Regions from separate parts of the Paenibacillus kribbensis genome, predicted to be linked through region 2. Evidence: riboswitches for the same ligand, from Rfam matches in the RefSeq annotation. Region 2 holds a riboswitch; each other region holds the start of a gene.

Region 1 (4,338 bases), 2.6 Mb from region 2:
AGCTGGACGGCACCATGTAATCAGGCAGCTCCTGCAACAGCTGTTCCCGCAGCTCTTCCGCTCCCGGTTCACCCTCTGCTGTAAAATACGCTGCCAGATACTTTTCCTTCTGCTTGTCCTCTCTGGCGATTACCGCCACCTCCTGGACAAGCGGATGCTTTTGCAGCTGCGCTTCGATTTCCCCCAGCTCAATGCGGAACCCTCGAATTTTCACCTGATCGTCGATTCTTCCCAAAAATTCGATATTCCCGTCCGGCAGCCAGCGCACCAGATCGCCCGTGCGGTACAGCTTCTCCCCAGCTTCATAGGGATTCACCACAAATTTCTCCGCCGTCAGCTCCGGTCGGTGCAGATACCCCCGGGCCAATCCATCTCCCGCAACGCACATTTCCCCGGCTGCTCCAAGCGGCAGCAGCTTTTGTTGTTGATCCATAATATAAATCCGGGTATTGGCAATGGGTTTGCCAATCGGTACCGATGAGTACCCCATATCCTCTTCCCGGTACGTCCACGCCGTTGCTATGACGCTCGATTCGCTTGGACCATAGGCATTCATATACTCCACGCTGTCCTTCCACCGCGTCACTAGTTCTTTGGTGATCGCTGATCCACCTGTCACCAGTTTTTTCAGTGCCGGCAGCTTGTCGGGTTCTATCCCCGCCAGATAGGTAGGCGGTAGCAATGCAATCGTAATTTGGTTTTCGTTGACAAAGCGCGCAAACTCATTCAGGTTATTAATAATATCTCGCGAAACCAGATAAAGCGTTCCGCCTCCCAGTAAAATCGTGAACATTTCCCAGACCGAAGCGTCAAACGAACTGCTGGCAAACTGCAGCATCCGATCCGATCCGTTCACGCCCCATTGTTCCTGGAAGAAACGCCAGAGGTTGATGATTCCCCGGTGTTCTACCATGACCCCTTTGGGCTTCCCAGTGGAGCCTGAGGTATAGATGATATAGGCCAAATCCTCCGGCTTGTTAACAGGTTGCAGATTGGCATGGCCATCCAGTTCCAAATGCTTCAACTCTTCGCCATCCACATCCATGATCGGGCCGTGATAAGTAAGCTTGTCCCGAAGATGCTTTTGCGTCAGCAGCATGGACGCGCCGCTGTCCTCCAGCATGTAGTGAATCCGTTCCTCCGGATAGTTCGGATCGATCGGCAGGTAGGCTCCGCCCGCTTTGAGCGTGCCCAGGATGCCGATGACCATTTCCATGGAACGCTCCATCATGATGGCAACGATATCGTCCGGCTTCACTCCACGCTCTCTCAAGACGATGGCCAGCCGATTCGCCTGCTCGTTCAGTTCCCGGTAGGTCAGTGTTTGCTCTCCCCAGACTAAAGCCGGATGATCTGCTCTTTGCTCCGCTCGTTCCTCAAACAGTCCATGGATCGTTTGATCCTTCGGATACTCCGCCTCCGTGCGATTGAAATCGCGAAGCAGCAGGCTGCCCTCTTCCTCCGGCACGATTTCGATTTGTGAAATAGGAGTTTCACTTTGTTCCATGGCTTGAGCAAATAAATATTCAAAGTGGGAAACGACATTCTCAATAGGGATGAATCTTTCAAAAGCCTGTATCTGATAGTCAAAATTAACGGCTACATCCGTTTTACCTTCTTGTCCCCATATAAAGAGATTAAGTGCATTCCTTTCATGATGATGCGGCATGCTTACAATCTGGGTTGCTGTACCGATCAATGATTCTCTGTTTTCCTGTTCTTCGAAAGAAAGCGATATATCAAACAGTTTTCCTTTCTCATGGCTATTCTCGTAAACTGCCCGGTAAATTTCACCGAAGGACATTTTCTGATGTCGGTAGCATTGCATAAGCTCACGTTTGATGCGCTTTATCAGCTCTTTAAAGCTTAGATCTTCTTCAGGGCTGATCCGCAGCGGCAGCACGTTGGCGAAATGTCCCATCGTTTGCTTATATCTCGCTTTGCCCCGGTTAAAAACCGGGACGCCGATCACCATCTCGTTCCGATTACAAACCCTGCTGAAATAAAGGAACAGTATGCCTAAAAAGTAATGGAACGACGAACACCCTTCCTCTTTGCAAAATTCAATCATTCGATTGTATAAGGTCTTGTTTATCGTTAAGGTTTGCCGATCACTCCAAGCGGAATCACCATCATCGAAGTTCACTCCTCTGCTCAATAGAGGCTCGGGAATGGTTTGGTATTTGTTCTTCCAGAACTCCCTGTCTTTTAAAAAGGCCGGAGAATTCAGATAATCCTGATTATCGGAGATAAAATCAGCATAGGAATAGACAGTTCTGTTCATTTCGTCAATTCCTTGCGCGAGTTTATTGTAATTGTCAAAGAGCTGATTGATTAAGAGAGCAAATCCCCATCCATCGATCACCAAATGATGAACTTTGAGTAAAATAAAATAGGTATTCAGGGTGCCTTGCAATAAATCAAATTGAAAATAAAAGCTATCAGATTGAAAAGGCTTTAAAAACTCCTTTTTCATCCAGTCGATGCAAAAAGAATTTGCATTTTCCTTCATCGAGAAATTATATAGCGGAACTTCATATTCAACTTCCGGCAGGAATGTTAAATAAGGTTCTCCCTTTTTATCGATAAAACGGGCACTAAGAGAATCATTCTGGCTGATTAGTAACTGCAAGCACTCCTTCATGATAGCCGTATCCAGGTTTCCTTTGATCTCAACATACCCACCAATATTGTAAATAGGTTTTTCAGGGTACATGCACTGTTCGAACCATATGTCTTTCTGATAGGAGCTTAACGGATACTCCTTAATAGTTATCATGCTCGTTTTCATAAAATTTCCTCCTGTTGTTAAGCATTTCATGCGTTCTACTCCATATGCCCAAACGACTTTCCATCACAAATAAAAGAAGCCTGTCCCCATATAAAAAACACAGGAACAGGCAGCAGAATTCACCTAGTTTCCTTTGGGAACCTGGCAATCATGGCTGTTGAATCCAGCTTTAGACCCATGGCTTTGTGTCCACCACTTTCGAGGTGTTTACGATTAACGGGAAATAAGTAAGTATATTTTTTGCATCTTTTGAACATCAGGTTGTACCGAAAACAGCAAGTATATCTACTGCTGTATCCACGCCTTCAGGTCCCCCTCCGGCGCCACAATGCGGTAAGCTTTGTTATCAGCTCGTTTTTTTTTCGAACCTTTTACCTTGGATTATATTTACAATAACCTGCAATTATATTTACAATACGTTGTTAGCAGCTGCGTGAAATACTTCATCCCCACCCCCCACATTCCAAGATGCCCACCTGGACAACTTTAGCGGTTTAGCTTTTGAATGATGAATTGTGAGCCATTTAGTATATTATTTTAATATGGAATATATATGAAATAAATTTAATCAATTGTACAATAATAAAAATATCTCATTTTGTCAATTAGTTCTAAGTTTTTAATATGTGTGTAAAGGAGCAATTATCGATTATATAACCACAAGATATAGTCGAAATCTTTGGTAAACAACAATATATAGTGCCATTTCACAATGGCTAATAAATTGTATATTCGCTCATAATAATTACTTTATTTTAAAAGATTATATATTTTCTTTTACAATTTATCATTGATGTGATATCCTTTAATCTTTTATCAGATTACGACAAAAATGATATTCCAAAGCTTCTCTCGCATTCGATGTTTTGCCAAAATTGGCGACGTGAGGTGTATAGGGAGTGGAGCAATTGGTGGGCATCTTCGGAAGAGTAATGTTTTAACCACGATTACTTCGATCTCAGCACTTGGTTGGAAACGTGGCTGATTATCTCAATCTCTCCTGCTGTCAAGGTAAACTGCATCGCCCTCACATTTTCCTGGGCATGATGTATTTTTGAAGCCCCAGGTATCGCAAATACGTTCTCTCCATGGGCGTTAATCAGCCAATTCAAGGCAATCTGCGTTGGCGTCACATTATATTGCTGGGCCAACTGTTCTAGCGTTTCAATCAGTGGCTTCGATCTCTGCAGCCCCGAATCCCGGAATGCCGCCGTCCACTTGCGCGGACCCTTTATTGACTTGACCAAATTCGGATTTTTATGGAATTTTCCGCTTAAGATCCCCTGCATTAACGGGGAGTAGGCAATGATCGCCACACCGAGCTCTTTGGCCGTGTCCAGAATTCCGTTTTGTTCGATTCTCCGGTCAAGAAGGCTGTATTTCACTTGATTCGAAACCAGGCGTAGGCCGTGCTCACGCAACACACGATCGGCTTCACGTATTTGTTGCGCGGAAAAGTTGCTTACACCCACATATTTAATCTTACCTTGCTCGACCAGTTTAGCCATCGCATTCATCGTCGCGCCGACCGAAGAAAAGGAGTAAGG
Region 2 (4,338 bases):
TAACGGCCTGCATCCCCAGGGTGCCAAGGGTAACCCCGGTGTCTGCCCGCAGCAGCCAGGACTCCGTCTGCTCCAGCGCATAATCCAATGCGAGTTGGTCATACTTCCGCGCTCCAGCTTGCCGGGCGAGTGCCTCTAGCAACGGCCCCATATCGAATTCAGTCGCCTGTCGCTTAATCCCGGCCGCGATCACCGGGGCCAGCTCCGCCAGCGGAAGCGAGCGGACAAGTCGCTTGGCAAGGACATCTATAAAAGTGACCGCTTCGGGCGTGCGTATTCCTTTTTCCACGCTTTTCAGCACTAGCTCGGCCAGCCGAATATCGGCAATTTTAGATGCAATACTTTCTTTGTGGAGTAAATTGTTTTCGACCGTGTTAACCAAGGCATCGGTCAGCTTTCCCCGATTTTTGGGGAGAAGCGCTGTATGTGGAATCGGAATGCCCAGCGGATGACGAAATAATGCGGTTACGGCAAACCAGTCTGCCAATCCTCCAACAAGTCCGGCCTCAAAAGATCCAGCCAAAAGACGGGCCCAGCCAAATTGTTGAAAAGGTAGCGTAGCAGCAAAGCCCGCTCCCATCATAACAAGTGACCAGGCTGCTGCGGTTTTCGTTTTTTTTGTTTTTCCCATCCTGAGATCCTCCAAACTAACTTTCGAATATATATCATTACATCTATAGTACCCATCATATCATTGCCTGTACAAATTCCAAAAGCTTACTACACTCTGTTTTCGACAAATTGTGTGAAATTGAGAAAGAATTTACGCTATAACACAAATTAAGTTCACATAGCCACACCTATCCATACATGTTCGTGAACAAAATAACACTTAGAGCCAAATCTATTTTCCGGCAAAGTGAGCCCTACGAATCATTTTGTCGGAATATAGTCCCATTTTTCCTATAATCGAAAGGATATACGACTCAAAAAGTGGAATTGCAAGATTAATACATTTATCATAAACTTTTACCCTGTCCCGTTTATATCAATATCTCCTGGATATATCTGGTTAAATATTGTGTAGGCTCTAATCGTTTCATGAACATACTTTAATGTGATAAAATAACCTTTGTAAATGGGAACTTCGGTTTTAAAAGGATATTCGTGAAACAAACTACAATTAGCTTACTAAAATTGTTCTTTTGTAAAGGAATTGGATATGACAACAAAACAAGAAAAGGCCCAGGCTCTCTGGAGCGAAGATCCAGTTGCAATTGTATGTACACCCTCTGCTTTCGCAAAAAAATCCCTCTTTTATATACAGGAAATAGGCTATTTCAAAACAGATGCTTATACAATGGAACGGGAAGAGCTCACCTCATTTTTGCTCCTTTTTACCCTGTCCGGGAGAGGGGAATTGCAATATAGGGACAAGGAATATATATTGAGACCTTATGATCTACTTTTTATTAATTGCAAAGAATATGTACAGTACAAAACTTCCTGTCAGGAGACATGGGAGTTTATTAGCATTAATCTGCACGGCAATCTGATTGACAATTTCTACGAACAATTTGATAAGCACAATAAACCTGTAATCTCATTAAAGGATCCAAGTATGGTATTGGACAAGCTGCGTACGTTATTACATGTACAGTCTGAAAGAAGCATATCCTCTGAACTGCTCTCATCCAGGCTAATCGTTGAATTGTTAACGGTTATTTTACAGCACCCCTACACCAATCCCAACGGGAATTCAGATGGGATCGAAGAGGTACGCAAGGCAAAGCAATATCTGGATCAATCCTATTGTGAACGGATCACGCTGGATTCACTGGCAGACATGTTCAGACTGAACAAGTTTAATCTGGCTAAAAACTTTAAAAAACAGACTGGCTTTTCTCCTATTGAATATCTTATTAATGTTCGTGTCACGGCTGCTCAGGGCTGGCTTAAAACCAGTGATGTATCTATTGTTGACATCGCACAATATGTGGGCATTCCCAACACAAGTCACTTTATCAATCTGTTCAAAGAGCACATTGGAGAAACACCTCATTCCTACCGTAAAAAATGGAGAAATCGTATAAAATAGGCCTTTTGTATAATCTGCAAGCTTGCCTTGTCGATAAATAGGGAAATTTGAGATTTAAACTTGCCTAATAGAGTACCTAACTGATAGAATAAAAATATAAGCTATTCAGGATAAATGGCAAACTTGTCGAAAGACAAGGACGCAAAGCTACAGGGCCTTCTGTATGATGGCAGCCAGCTACCGGTTGAAGTGGCTTTTTGTCGTGCTTTTTTACCCGAAAACTTTATACGAAATGGCAAACCTGTCGAAAGGCAGGGACGCAAAGCTATAGGGCCTTCTACTATGATGGCAGCCTGGCCACCGAAAGGAAGTTTTTTATGGGGAAAATGATATTTTCCGTACTTCTCCTATTTTTTATGTTGTCCATAACACTCTTAAATTCGACAACTTACGCTGCTAATAGTGATAGTGTTGCATGGCTGGATCAAAACAATGTAAATCACGGTACGGTCAGTGTGCGTTACCCTGTTAAACCTAACGTTAAAACCAAGATTTTAGTTACCAAAGATGCGCAAAAATACTCTTATAATCTGACGCCCGGAAAATCCGAGGAAGTATTTCCTCTCCAAATGGGTAATGGGAACTATAGCATTAGTATTTTGGAACAGCTTAGTGGTAACCAATATAAAGTGATAGGACAAGATACTATCGAGTTAAAGCTAAACGATAGCAAAGCGGTATATCTCAATTCCGTGCAAAATATTGACTGGAGCGATACCAATCAGGCGATTCAAAAAGCCCGTGAATTAACCCAAGGCGCAACAACGGATCGCGAAAAGCTTCAAAAAATCTATGACTACGTAATTAGTCATATCAAGTATGACTCCAATCAGGCCTTCGCCTTAACGACTGACTATCTGCCGGAAATTGATCGTACGTTAAGCTCACAAAAGGATATTTGCTATGGTTATGCTTCACTGATGGCTGCTATGTTACGAAGTGTAGATGTACCAACCAAGCTGGTTATGGGCAAATCTTCCTACGTGGACACTTACCATGCCTGGAATGAGGTCTACATCGACAATCAGTGGGTGGTCGTAGACACTACAGTAGATGCAGCCCTGTATAAGGGTAAACAAAAATTCGAAATGATCAAAGATCCCTCCAAATACATTAAAACAAAGCAGTATTAATATCAATATTTTTATTAATATTATTTTAAAAAATAAAAGATGAAGAAATAAAACCACGTTTCTTGTAGAGCCTTGATCCTATGATCAAGGCTCTTTTTCTATCCTTGTTGAGAAATTGTTGAGATGTGGCATGTATTCTAGTCCAGAAAGACATTGAGTCTAACTTTATCCTAATTTCGGGACTAAAGGAGGAGATATTCATCCCCGAATGTGAATTTTCATAAATTATGATCAAGCTCAATGCGGCTAACTTAGCATCATATGAATGAATGATGAATATATAAATACAACCCTCTCGACCTCGAAGGTATAAACCATTAGCCGCTAAATAAAAATAATTTAAGAATAGGAGATTTGTTTACCGTATGAGAAAAAAATGGAATGCAGCAATTGTTGCGTTATTGCTTTTTTTGCAATGCTTATTCAGTACAACACAAGCGTATGCACAAAATCCCGACTCTGCTCTGCCAGTGCCCACAGGAACCGATCCGGTTGAGAGTGTGACTAACGATGTATATCCAGAGCCTTCAGAGCCGATTAACGTCCCTCCTGCTATCCCGGCTCCAGCTATCGAAGCAACTGCCGGCTCAACTTCTGTAGTAAGGACAACTCAGGAAAGTATTTTAACCAAGCTAACTCTCACAGATTCCACTGGAAATGTTATTGATGCGGTGTATAATCCCGATAGTCGTATTGATATTGGCTCCGCTATCCATTTAAGCTATGAATGGGAGCTGCCGAACCATACGTATAAAGCTGGAGATACCTTTACCTTTCAATTACCTGAGCAATTTCAAATTTACACAGACATCACATCTCCTCTGACGAACACGGAAGGGGAAGTAGGTCATTTTACCGTAGATCGCCAAGGTAAAGTGATCATGACCTTTAATGATTACGTGGAAAGCCACTCTAATGTCAGCGGTAAGCTGGAGATCAAAACTGAGTTTAGCAAACAAATAGAAAAAGGCAGCACAGAAGTCATTATTGCGATTCCAATCCAAGGTGGCGAGCAAACGGCGATCGTAAATATTAAGCCTGTAGCTGGTCCTACTTTGGAGAAACAAGGAAAGTACGATAGCAAAAATGGGATTGATTGGACAATTGACGTAAATAAACAATTGGATCCTATAAAACACGCTGTAATAACCGACCCAACTCACCAAG
Region 3 (4,338 bases), 2.4 Mb from region 2:
GCATTTCTCAACCATTTTCGAATCCGCATAACTTATTCACCGCCTTTCGGATCATTGGCAGAAGAAGGGGCGGTATCGGCATCGGCGGAATCTCCAGCGGAGGAGGAATTTTCGCCCGCGTCGTCGTCGCCATCCGCAGAAGTCCGTACATCCCCGCCGCCCGTCTCGCCAACCGTCGGGTTCTCCCCATCGGCAGGCGTTTCACCCTTTGCCGGTTGTTCGTCTCCCGGCGGAGGCGTTTTGCCGTCGTTCGGGTTCTCGGTCTCGTCCGGAGCTGCCGTTTCATCCTCTCCGGCTTGCTCTTCTTGTTTGGCTTGCTCTTTATGATGCTTCTTCAGCCGTTCGATTTTCGCCAGCCGCTGCGCTTCCGCCTTCGTCAACAGCTGCGCTCTCTGCGCCTCCAGACTGGAGATGTCGGCGGTCAGACCTGCTATGGCCGACTGCAGGGAGGCCTGCACGCTTTCAAAGTAAACGAGCAGCTCTCCTCCGACTGGGTCTCCATCGACAGCGATCCGGCCATCGAAAGGTTGGGCGAAGGCAAAGGCTGCATAGCTATCGGCCTCAATGCTGTTGGACGTCATCAATCCTAATTGATGGACGGAACGCAAGTAGTTCAGGATCTCTTGCAGCGTCCCGCTTAACGGATCAGAAAGCATTCCGTGCCGCTTCAAAAGGTCGGTGATGCGGTCCAGCAGCGTCGTTTGCGACAGATTGGCGCAATTCGGCTCCAGCTCGTTCAGCGAGGTTAGCAGTTCATGAATCAGCGCGGAGGAGGAGGCTAGTTCCTGAAGCAGTTCCTGCCAAATGGACTGATTCAAGGCCTTTTGCTGTTCCAACTGCTGAATCATGGCGTTCAATTCACCGATTCGCACCGACAGGTCGGCCGCGGCCTCCTCCAACCGGCTGCTGACCTCGAATCCGCTTGCGCCCATCAATCTTCCTTTTAAAGAAGCGGCCCGTTCGAGGTGTTCGGCCAACAGCGAAAGTTGGCTTTCGATTTGGCTGGGGAATACCCGGCAAGCCTTAATTTCCAAATTATCCTCGTGTCCGCTGGTGAATCCTCCGAAAGTGGTGCCGACTTGCTGGGAGGTCCACAATAGCAAGGTAGAAAGGATCAATCCGGATTGTAGCAATTTAACCATAGTTTGTTTCTTTCGTTTTTTGCGCAGTTTGCGGATCACGTCAGTTCGGGATCTTCGCAGAAAAGGTTCCTCCTTTCTAAGCAGGATTTCATCTGTTCGTTGATATGTTCGTTATTAAGAACGAATTCCACGACTTGAATATACACGAAATCCTAGAAGAAAGGGAAACCGGAAAATCATTGAAAAATTCTTAATAAAGAACGGGAATCTTGAGTTTCCTTGATATTTTGGCCGTTTACGTTTATTTACCATGATTTTCGTTCTTTTTTAAGAACAAAATCTTGTTTTGTGACTTGCATCATTTTTTTTACTGTAATTGACAAGGGATGTGATCCATAAACAAAATACGCTAACTTTTCCCACGAAATCCGCTTGTTTAGTCTACGCAGAGCGACATACTTTTCATATCGGGGACATTATAATAAGAACCAAGGAAGCTTTCTGGCTGAAAGCCCGTTATCCATTGGCAAACTATAGCACCAGCAAAGGGTAAACCTGCCCGGAAAGCAGGGGCACAAAGTCCCAGATCTAAGGTAGAGATACTAGGATGGCTGGTCTACCCGGGACAAGCCCAAATAATGATCTTAGGAGGGGATTGCTGTTGGAAAAGTCCGCCCAGGTTATTGTTCGTGATCGGTCCCCTGGGGAAATCGATCCTGAATGGGTGGTTCTGCTCGCTATGGCCAAGGAGGCGGGGATATCCATCGAGGAGGTTCGGCGCTTTTTGTCGGGGGAACGATCATCAAATTATGCAGAATGGCATTTACATAATAAATAGCTGGAAAAGGTAGCTGGAGAATCGTCTTGAGCGGAAGTGGGACGATTCTTTTTTTCGGCGATTTTTCCTCGGAGGCAAAAAGGGGCGTAAAACGCGGCGCCAGCGCGGTGCAAGGGGAAAAACGGCGATTTTTGTATGCCAAAGGCGATTTTATTTGATCTTTTAAAGGTTAGTTGATTCCATTTTTCGTCATACGACTCAGCGTCCTTCCAATTCACAACGAAAGAACGATCAGTTTTGAAGCCCTTCTACATATATGAAATGTTCCAAGTTATGTGGAAAAATATAACTGGCCATGGGCGTATGGACCATATTTATGTTCAGCCAAAGCATGGCTTGGGACTGGAAGCCCGTAAGCAGTGGAAGTCGTGTCCAGGCACCGAATTAGTCGGATTATGAAGGAGCAGGGGGTGGTCTCCACGTACACGGTGGCGCAGTATAAGCCGCATAAAACCGCTTGTAACGAGGCCGCCACGGCTAATGTCCTAAATCGTAATTTTGACCAAACCGAAGCCAAGCGATTCGTCGTCAGCGATCTGACTTACGTAAAAGTCCAAAATCGTTGGCATTACATCTGCGTGCTGGTTGATTTATTTAATCGAGAGATCATTGGCTATAGTGCGGGCCCGAAGAAGGACGCTGCTCTGATTTCCCGTGCTTTTGCCACGGTGCAGGGGGATTTGCGCTAGATTCGGTGGTTTCATACCGACCGGGGCAGCGAGTTTAAAAATCAAATGATAGATGGACTTCTAAAGATGTTTGAAATCGGCCGATCAGTGAGTATAAAAGGCTGTCGGTATGACAACGCCGTGGCTGAAGCCACCTATAAAATCATGAAAACGGAGTTCGTGAACCAAATGAGCTTCCAGAGCCTTCGTCATTGGGAACTGGAATTATACGATTACGTCAATTGGTTTAACCAACATCGCATTCATGGAACATTAGGATATATGACGCCTATTCAATATCGCCATGTAGCCCTTAAAAAAGTTGTTTGATTTACTGTTGACAATCCACATTTTATCTTACGGGTGTCTTCTCAGTCCAACTCACGTAGAACTTGAAGTTGGATCTTTGTAATTTGGTTTGCCATCCCGTCCACCATCACTTCATCTAGAATATACTCCTCGTATGCATATTCCCCGATTTTTAATCCACTTTTTTCAATAAATTGAATAATCCTATCATAAGCTGCTTCAACTTCATTTCCTTTTTGGTAACCGACAGCATACAACCCTTTTGGTTTCACATGATAATCTAAATTCTCAACATTATTTGGTATCTTGAAAAATAAATGTTGATAATTATAGAAGTCTTTTTCCAGTATTTGTTCTTTCGCCAACATACCGCTTACAGGGTGCCCCAGATTCAATTCATGTGATTGAACATAATGAATAAGATCTGAGATAACAGTAATGTATGGCCATTCAGATAAGCCTAATAAATTTGGAGTAATCATGATTCTCTCTTCTTCTAAATACTGAATAGAAACGGAAGAAAGGTCCGCTTCTATTGCTTGTTCAGCAAGTTTCACTTTTGTCTCCATGATTGTTTTTAAATGTTCGAGTTTTTTAATTTTCTCCCCTATTTCAATGGACTTTCCCTTAAAAAGGGTGATTATATTGTCTGAGGTCTTATCATTTAAGAGGAACTTTATCTCTTTTAAAGGAACGCCAACCTCTTTAAATAAACTGATTACTTGAAAAAGTTCAAATTGAGTATGGGAATAATATCTATACCCATTTTCTTTTCTTACTTCGGGAGAGAACAAGCCAATTTCGTCATAGTGAAACAGAGTTTGCTTTTTTATACGGAAAAGATTTGCAAATTCACCAGTTGTAAAATACCCATAAAATTGTTTATCCATAATAAACCTCCTCTTGACTATCCGGTAACCATATACTTTATGATTCTCATTGTACTTAATGAGAGGGAGGAGGACAAGATAAATAGGCAGGCTGCATTATATTGGGGGGAATGTACGGACTTTAGCAAAAAAATTTCAAGATTAATATATAGAGAGTTGATGAAGTGAAAAAGATAAATTCTCCAACGGTTCAGTTGTTTCGCCAAATCTGGTTCCAAAATTATAAGGGGATCAGTATTACTTATTTATTAATTATTATTGAAAATATTTGTAATCTTCTTCAAGCTGCAGCAATTGGTCTTGCAATTGATGGATTATTGAAAGGGAACCTTTCCAACTTTTTACCAATTTTCGCTTTATGGATTATTCACTTGTCTGTCGGGCTATATAGACATGTCTACGACACCAAAATCTTCGGTGATATTTATTCTCGTATGGCTTTTGATATGGTTGAGCGCCAGCGTGCTAGTGGAATTGAAGGAAATAAGATTGCAGGACGAGTTTCATTGTCTCGAGAAATTGTGTTTTTCTTTGAAACAGAATTGCCTGCA
Region 4 (4,338 bases), 850 kb from region 2:
GTCGTCCGCGGATGAGCGGGTGGAATCGGGATAAGGTGGAAGCTTAAAAAGTGACTTTGGCGGTGTTGGGGGCGCTGCGCGTTCCATTTGATCTTCCGATCGCTGTTGCAGCGGGATTCCTGGATTGTATAAAACATTCCAAGGTAAGAATCCCATTGCAAAGGCGAACGCTGACGCTTCTACAGATTCAAATGGCCCGCTTCGCTGCTTTTACCGCATAAAGTCACGATTTTTAACCTCCCACCTTATGGGGGAGGTAGAAAGGGCGTATCGGAAGAAGCGGCACGCTTGAAGCCGCTCCTTCCGATCAAGGCCGCCATGCGGCTGCGCCGCGCCCGAACGTCTTTACAGGCTGACCGGACTTAATAATGTCCGGTCGTGCCTTTTTGCAATAAACGGTATGATCGGCATGATGCATTTTTGAGTAGCGCAGGGATGGATTTGAATCTGGAGAAGCGAAGCGTTCGCCTGAAAGCTTTCCAAAGGAAAGTTCGCATCGGAAGCATAAGCTTGGAACGGGATTCAAACCTTTATACGGTTTTATACAATCGAATGAATCCCGGTCCAACAGCGATCGTAAGATCAAATGCAGCCCGTAGCGGGCTACTCAACCTTGCCCATCCGATCACCCACACATTATAGAGAGGAAGTGGAGAGTTATGAAGCTCGTACTTTTGTCTGGTGGTTCCGGTAAAAGATTATGGCCTTTGTCTAATGATTCCCGTTCCAAACAATTTTTAAAGGTACTGGAGAGCCCGGAGGGGATTTCGGAATCTATGGTGCAGCGGGTATGGAGACAGTTGGGGGACAACCAATTATCTGAGTCCTCGTTCATTGCGACAGGGAGAGCACAGGTCGAAATGATCCAGAGCCAGGTCGGACAGGATATACGTATCATTGTTGAGCCGGAACGTAGAGATACCTTCCCTGCCATTGCGCTGACAGCAACTTATCTATATTCCATTGCTGGTGTTTCGCCTAATGAAGTTGTTGCTATATTGCCTGTAGATCCTTATGTAGAGGATGCTTTCTTTGCTACAGTTGCCCAGTTGGAGCACACACTTCAGGAGAGTGAAGGCAAGCTTGCATTAATTGGAGTCGTTCCTTCCTATCCATCTGAGAAATATGGTTATATTATTCCAAAAAATGATGCCACCCAAGGGAGCACAGGCTACCGTGAAGTGAGCCACTTTCAAGAGAAACCCGACCGTGAGCAGGCGGAGCGTCTAATTGAACGCAATGCTCTATGGAACTGCGGGGTTTTTGCATTCAAATTAAGCTATTTGCTTGATATCTTGGCAGCCAAGGGTTTGCCGCTGAACTATGAAGAAATGCAAAAGCAATACGCATCTCTGGAAAAAATCAGTTTTGACTATGAAGTAGTCGAGAAGGAGAAGGACATTGTGGTTCTTCCGTATGATGGATTCTGGAAGGACTTGGGCACCTGGAATACGCTCACAGAGGAAATGTCCCATCAGCAAGTGGGCAGAGGGGTAGTAACGGAGGATTGCGTCAACACAAGTCTCATTAACGAGCTCGACATTCCTGTGGCGATTATCGGGACAAATGATCTCATTGTTGCCGCCAGCCCGGACGGTATTCTTGTGACCAATAAGGCGGAAAGTCCACGCATTAAGGAAGTGCTTAAGGCTCATGATCAGCGTCCGATGTACGAGGAGCGTCGTTGGGGGCAGTATCGAGTTGTGGATTATGTAAAGTACGATGAAGGCAACGAGGTGCTGACCAAACGAATCCGCGTGCGCAAAGGTAAAAATATCAGCTACCAGTTGCATTTCAAACGCAGTGAAATCTGGACCATTATCAGTGGTGAAGCGGAAATTATTTTGAATGAAAAGCTGCACAAAGTGAAGGCTGGTGATGTCGTGCGTATTCCTGAAGGAACGAAGCATAGCATTTTGGCCGTGACCGATGTGGATTTGATTGAGGTGCAAACGGGGTCTGAGCTGGTCGAGGAGGATATTGTACGTTTTTGCATGAATTGGAATGAAATTTCTCGTCACCAATTTATTTCATAAATTTCTTCGTAAAAATGAAAAAAAGACGAATTGATGAATATTTATAGCCCGAACTGTCGAAAATGCACGAAAATCTGTAAATTCTTGCACTTGACCTATTAAATTTTGGTAAAAAAAAGTCGATACTTAGGGTAAGAAGGAATCCAAACTCCTTCCAACGATAAACGCAGCCCTGTCGAAAGGTAGGTACGCAAAGCTAAAGGGCCTTCCGTAGGGATGGCAGCCTGGCTACCGAAAGGAAGAGCAAAAGTGAGATTCGATTTTATTCCTCTGTATCGACTGATACGCCATGCACTCCCCGTAGTTATACTTTTTTCTTTGTTGCCCGTCGGTTTTGGTGAATCTCTGTCCGTGGCGAATGCCGCTGCATTACAGCCTGTTGATTCGGACGCTTCTACTCAGGCCCGTGAACTATACAGCTATTTACTCAGCATCTCGGGGAAAAAAATAATCACCGGTCAGCATGATTATTTGGAAAGTCCAGATGAACTAAGTAACAAGATCCAAAAAATCAGTCAGTCGTATGTGGGTGTGCACGGCTATGAGATGGGAGCCATCTCCGGCCAATCTGCCGATACGGAAGCAGAGCAACGTAAAAATGTCGTCGATAGTGCTATCCGCTGGAACAGATCCGGTGGCATTGTGACGATGACTTTTCATGAAGCACTGCCAGGTAGACCACTGACTTGGGCCAATGTGCAGGCGAAAGTAAGTCAGACGGAGTTCAATAAATACGTGACGCCAGGCACTACGCAATACAACCTCCTCATTGCCGATCTGGATAAGGTCGCTGTATCGTTAAAGCAGCTTCGTGATGCGGGTGTTCCGGTTTTATGGAGACCTTATCACGAAATGAACGGTGACTGGTTCTGGTGGGGAAACAAAAACAATTTCAATCAGCTATGGAATATCATGTATGACCGTTTTGTAAACACACATCAATTGAACAATTTGTTGTGGGTATGGAGCCCGAATGCTCCTAATTCGTACACCTTTCCGTATACCCCTAAATATCCGGGAGATGACAAGGTGGACATCTTGGCTGTAGACATTTACAACAATGATTTTAAACAAAGTCATTATGAAGAACTGCTCGGATTGGCAGGGAATAAGCCGATTGCCATCGGGGAACACGGTGAGATGCCAAGCTCCGAGGTATTACAGGCTCAGCCCAAATGGGTGTATTCCATGACTTGGGGCAAGATGCTCTCGGAGAATAACACAACGGATCAAATTCAGGATTATATGAATGATTCGAGGAGCTTGACGCGAGATGATGTGGAAAATGGATTGGCAGCCATTCAACAACCCGGGACAGATGTACCGACCATACCGGATGGGGGGCAAAGCGATCCTTTCCCGGCTCCGCCAGTAGTGATCGTTCCCCCGGCTCCGGCGCCTCCTTCTGTTTCGGATGAGGTTTATGCGAACGGGCTGCGGGGCGAGTATTTTAACAACATGAATCTGGATGGTAGTGCTGCTTTGGTCCGTACAGATAGCAAGCTGGACTACAACTGGCGTGCTGCTGCAGCTGATGCCAAGGTGAATGCTGATCAGTTCTCGGTTCGCTGGACCGGTAAAATAAGGCCTCAATATAGTGAGACCTATACATTTACAACGATATCCGATGATGGTATCCGCGTATGGGTAGACGACAAGCTGATTATTGATAGCTGGTTCAAACAAAGCTGGACAGAGCGTAAGGGCAGTATCACCTTGCAGGCGGGGAAAATGGTAGATTTAAAAGTTGAATACTATGATGAAAAAGGCGACGCGATGGCACGTCTGATGTGGGAAAGTCAGCATGAAGCGAAAGCGGTTGTTCCCGGTAACGCTTTGTTTCTTCCTTAATAGATTCTCTTTCCCGGTCAAAAATTTTGAGGAGAGAGAGTGGATTATATGATGAAAAAATGGTTGACCCACAGGTATACGGCAGTATTATCAGGGCTTTTTGGGATCGCAATAATAGCGCTGATTGCTTGGTTGATTTACACGCCTTCAAGGAGCGTAGAACTGCAGACGGATAAAGTAGCGGCAGCCAGTCCGGTATGGAAGCTGGGTCAGAGGGATGACTCTTCGGCGGAATTTAAAGGGCTGGTCGATAGAAAAAGTGTCAATATTTCCGCCTCTGCTGCTTCTACCGAGACGTCTGCCAAAGGAGCAGCGGCAGTGATGTCCGTAGCAGAGAATACATCGGCCCCGGTATTGCTGGGCAGTGGAGATATTCCTCCCGGCTTGAATGCGTCCATGAATCCCGAATTGTCGCTCCAGTATACGCTGGATCAGGTTCCTCCCAATGGGA

Evidence for each region. A riboswitch is a leader RNA that binds a small molecule or an ion and turns the genes downstream of it on or off. The one in region 2 is predicted to bind cyclic di-GMP.
Region 1: another riboswitch for cyclic di-GMP. It lies ahead of B4V02_RS11535 (non-ribosomal peptide synthetase); the one in region 2 lies ahead of B4V02_RS22990 (transglutaminase-like domain-containing protein).
Region 3: another riboswitch for cyclic di-GMP. It lies ahead of B4V02_RS12460 (anti-repressor SinI family protein); the one in region 2 lies ahead of B4V02_RS22990 (transglutaminase-like domain-containing protein).
Region 4: another riboswitch for cyclic di-GMP. It lies ahead of B4V02_RS19225 (glycosyl hydrolase); the one in region 2 lies ahead of B4V02_RS22990 (transglutaminase-like domain-containing protein).

What each region holds. Positions count from the first base shown of each region.
Region 1 is NZ_CP020028.1:2,539,206-2,543,543, reverse strand. It holds gene B4V02_RS11535 (non-ribosomal peptide synthetase) at 1-2,791, opposite strand, end outside; cyclic di-GMP riboswitch class I at 2,924-3,013, opposite strand; gene B4V02_RS11530 (aldo/keto reductase) at 3,739-4,338, opposite strand, start outside.
Region 2 is NZ_CP020028.1:5,159,785-5,164,122, forward strand. It holds gene B4V02_RS22980 (DUF445 domain-containing protein) at 1-631, opposite strand, end outside; gene B4V02_RS22985 (AraC family transcriptional regulator) at 1,163-2,038, shown strand; cyclic di-GMP riboswitch class I at 2,145-2,223, shown strand; cyclic di-GMP riboswitch class I at 2,263-2,343, shown strand; gene B4V02_RS22990 (transglutaminase-like domain-containing protein) at 2,356-3,171, shown strand; gene B4V02_RS22995 (LPXTG cell wall anchor domain-containing protein) at 3,537-4,338, shown strand, end outside.
Region 3 is NZ_CP020028.1:2,748,152-2,752,489, reverse strand. It holds gene sipW (signal peptidase I SipW) at 1-29, opposite strand, end outside; gene B4V02_RS12465 (hypothetical protein) at 33-1,181, opposite strand; cyclic di-GMP riboswitch class I at 1,621-1,706, shown strand; gene B4V02_RS12460 (anti-repressor SinI family protein) at 1,744-1,920, shown strand; partial or broken gene B4V02_RS26650 (IS3 family transposase) at 2,289-2,918, shown strand; gene B4V02_RS12445 (MerR family transcriptional regulator) at 2,960-3,787, opposite strand; gene B4V02_RS12440 (ABC transporter six-transmembrane domain-containing protein) at 3,952-4,338, shown strand, end outside.
Region 4 is NZ_CP020028.1:4,305,995-4,310,332, reverse strand. It holds gene B4V02_RS19235 (UDP-glucose dehydrogenase family protein) at 1-47, shown strand, start outside; gene B4V02_RS25950 (hypothetical protein) at 51-221, shown strand; gene B4V02_RS19230 (sugar phosphate nucleotidyltransferase) at 660-2,036, shown strand; cyclic di-GMP riboswitch class I at 2,192-2,272, shown strand; gene B4V02_RS19225 (glycosyl hydrolase) at 2,286-3,887, shown strand; gene B4V02_RS19220 (PD-(D/E)XK nuclease family protein) at 3,936-4,338, shown strand, end outside.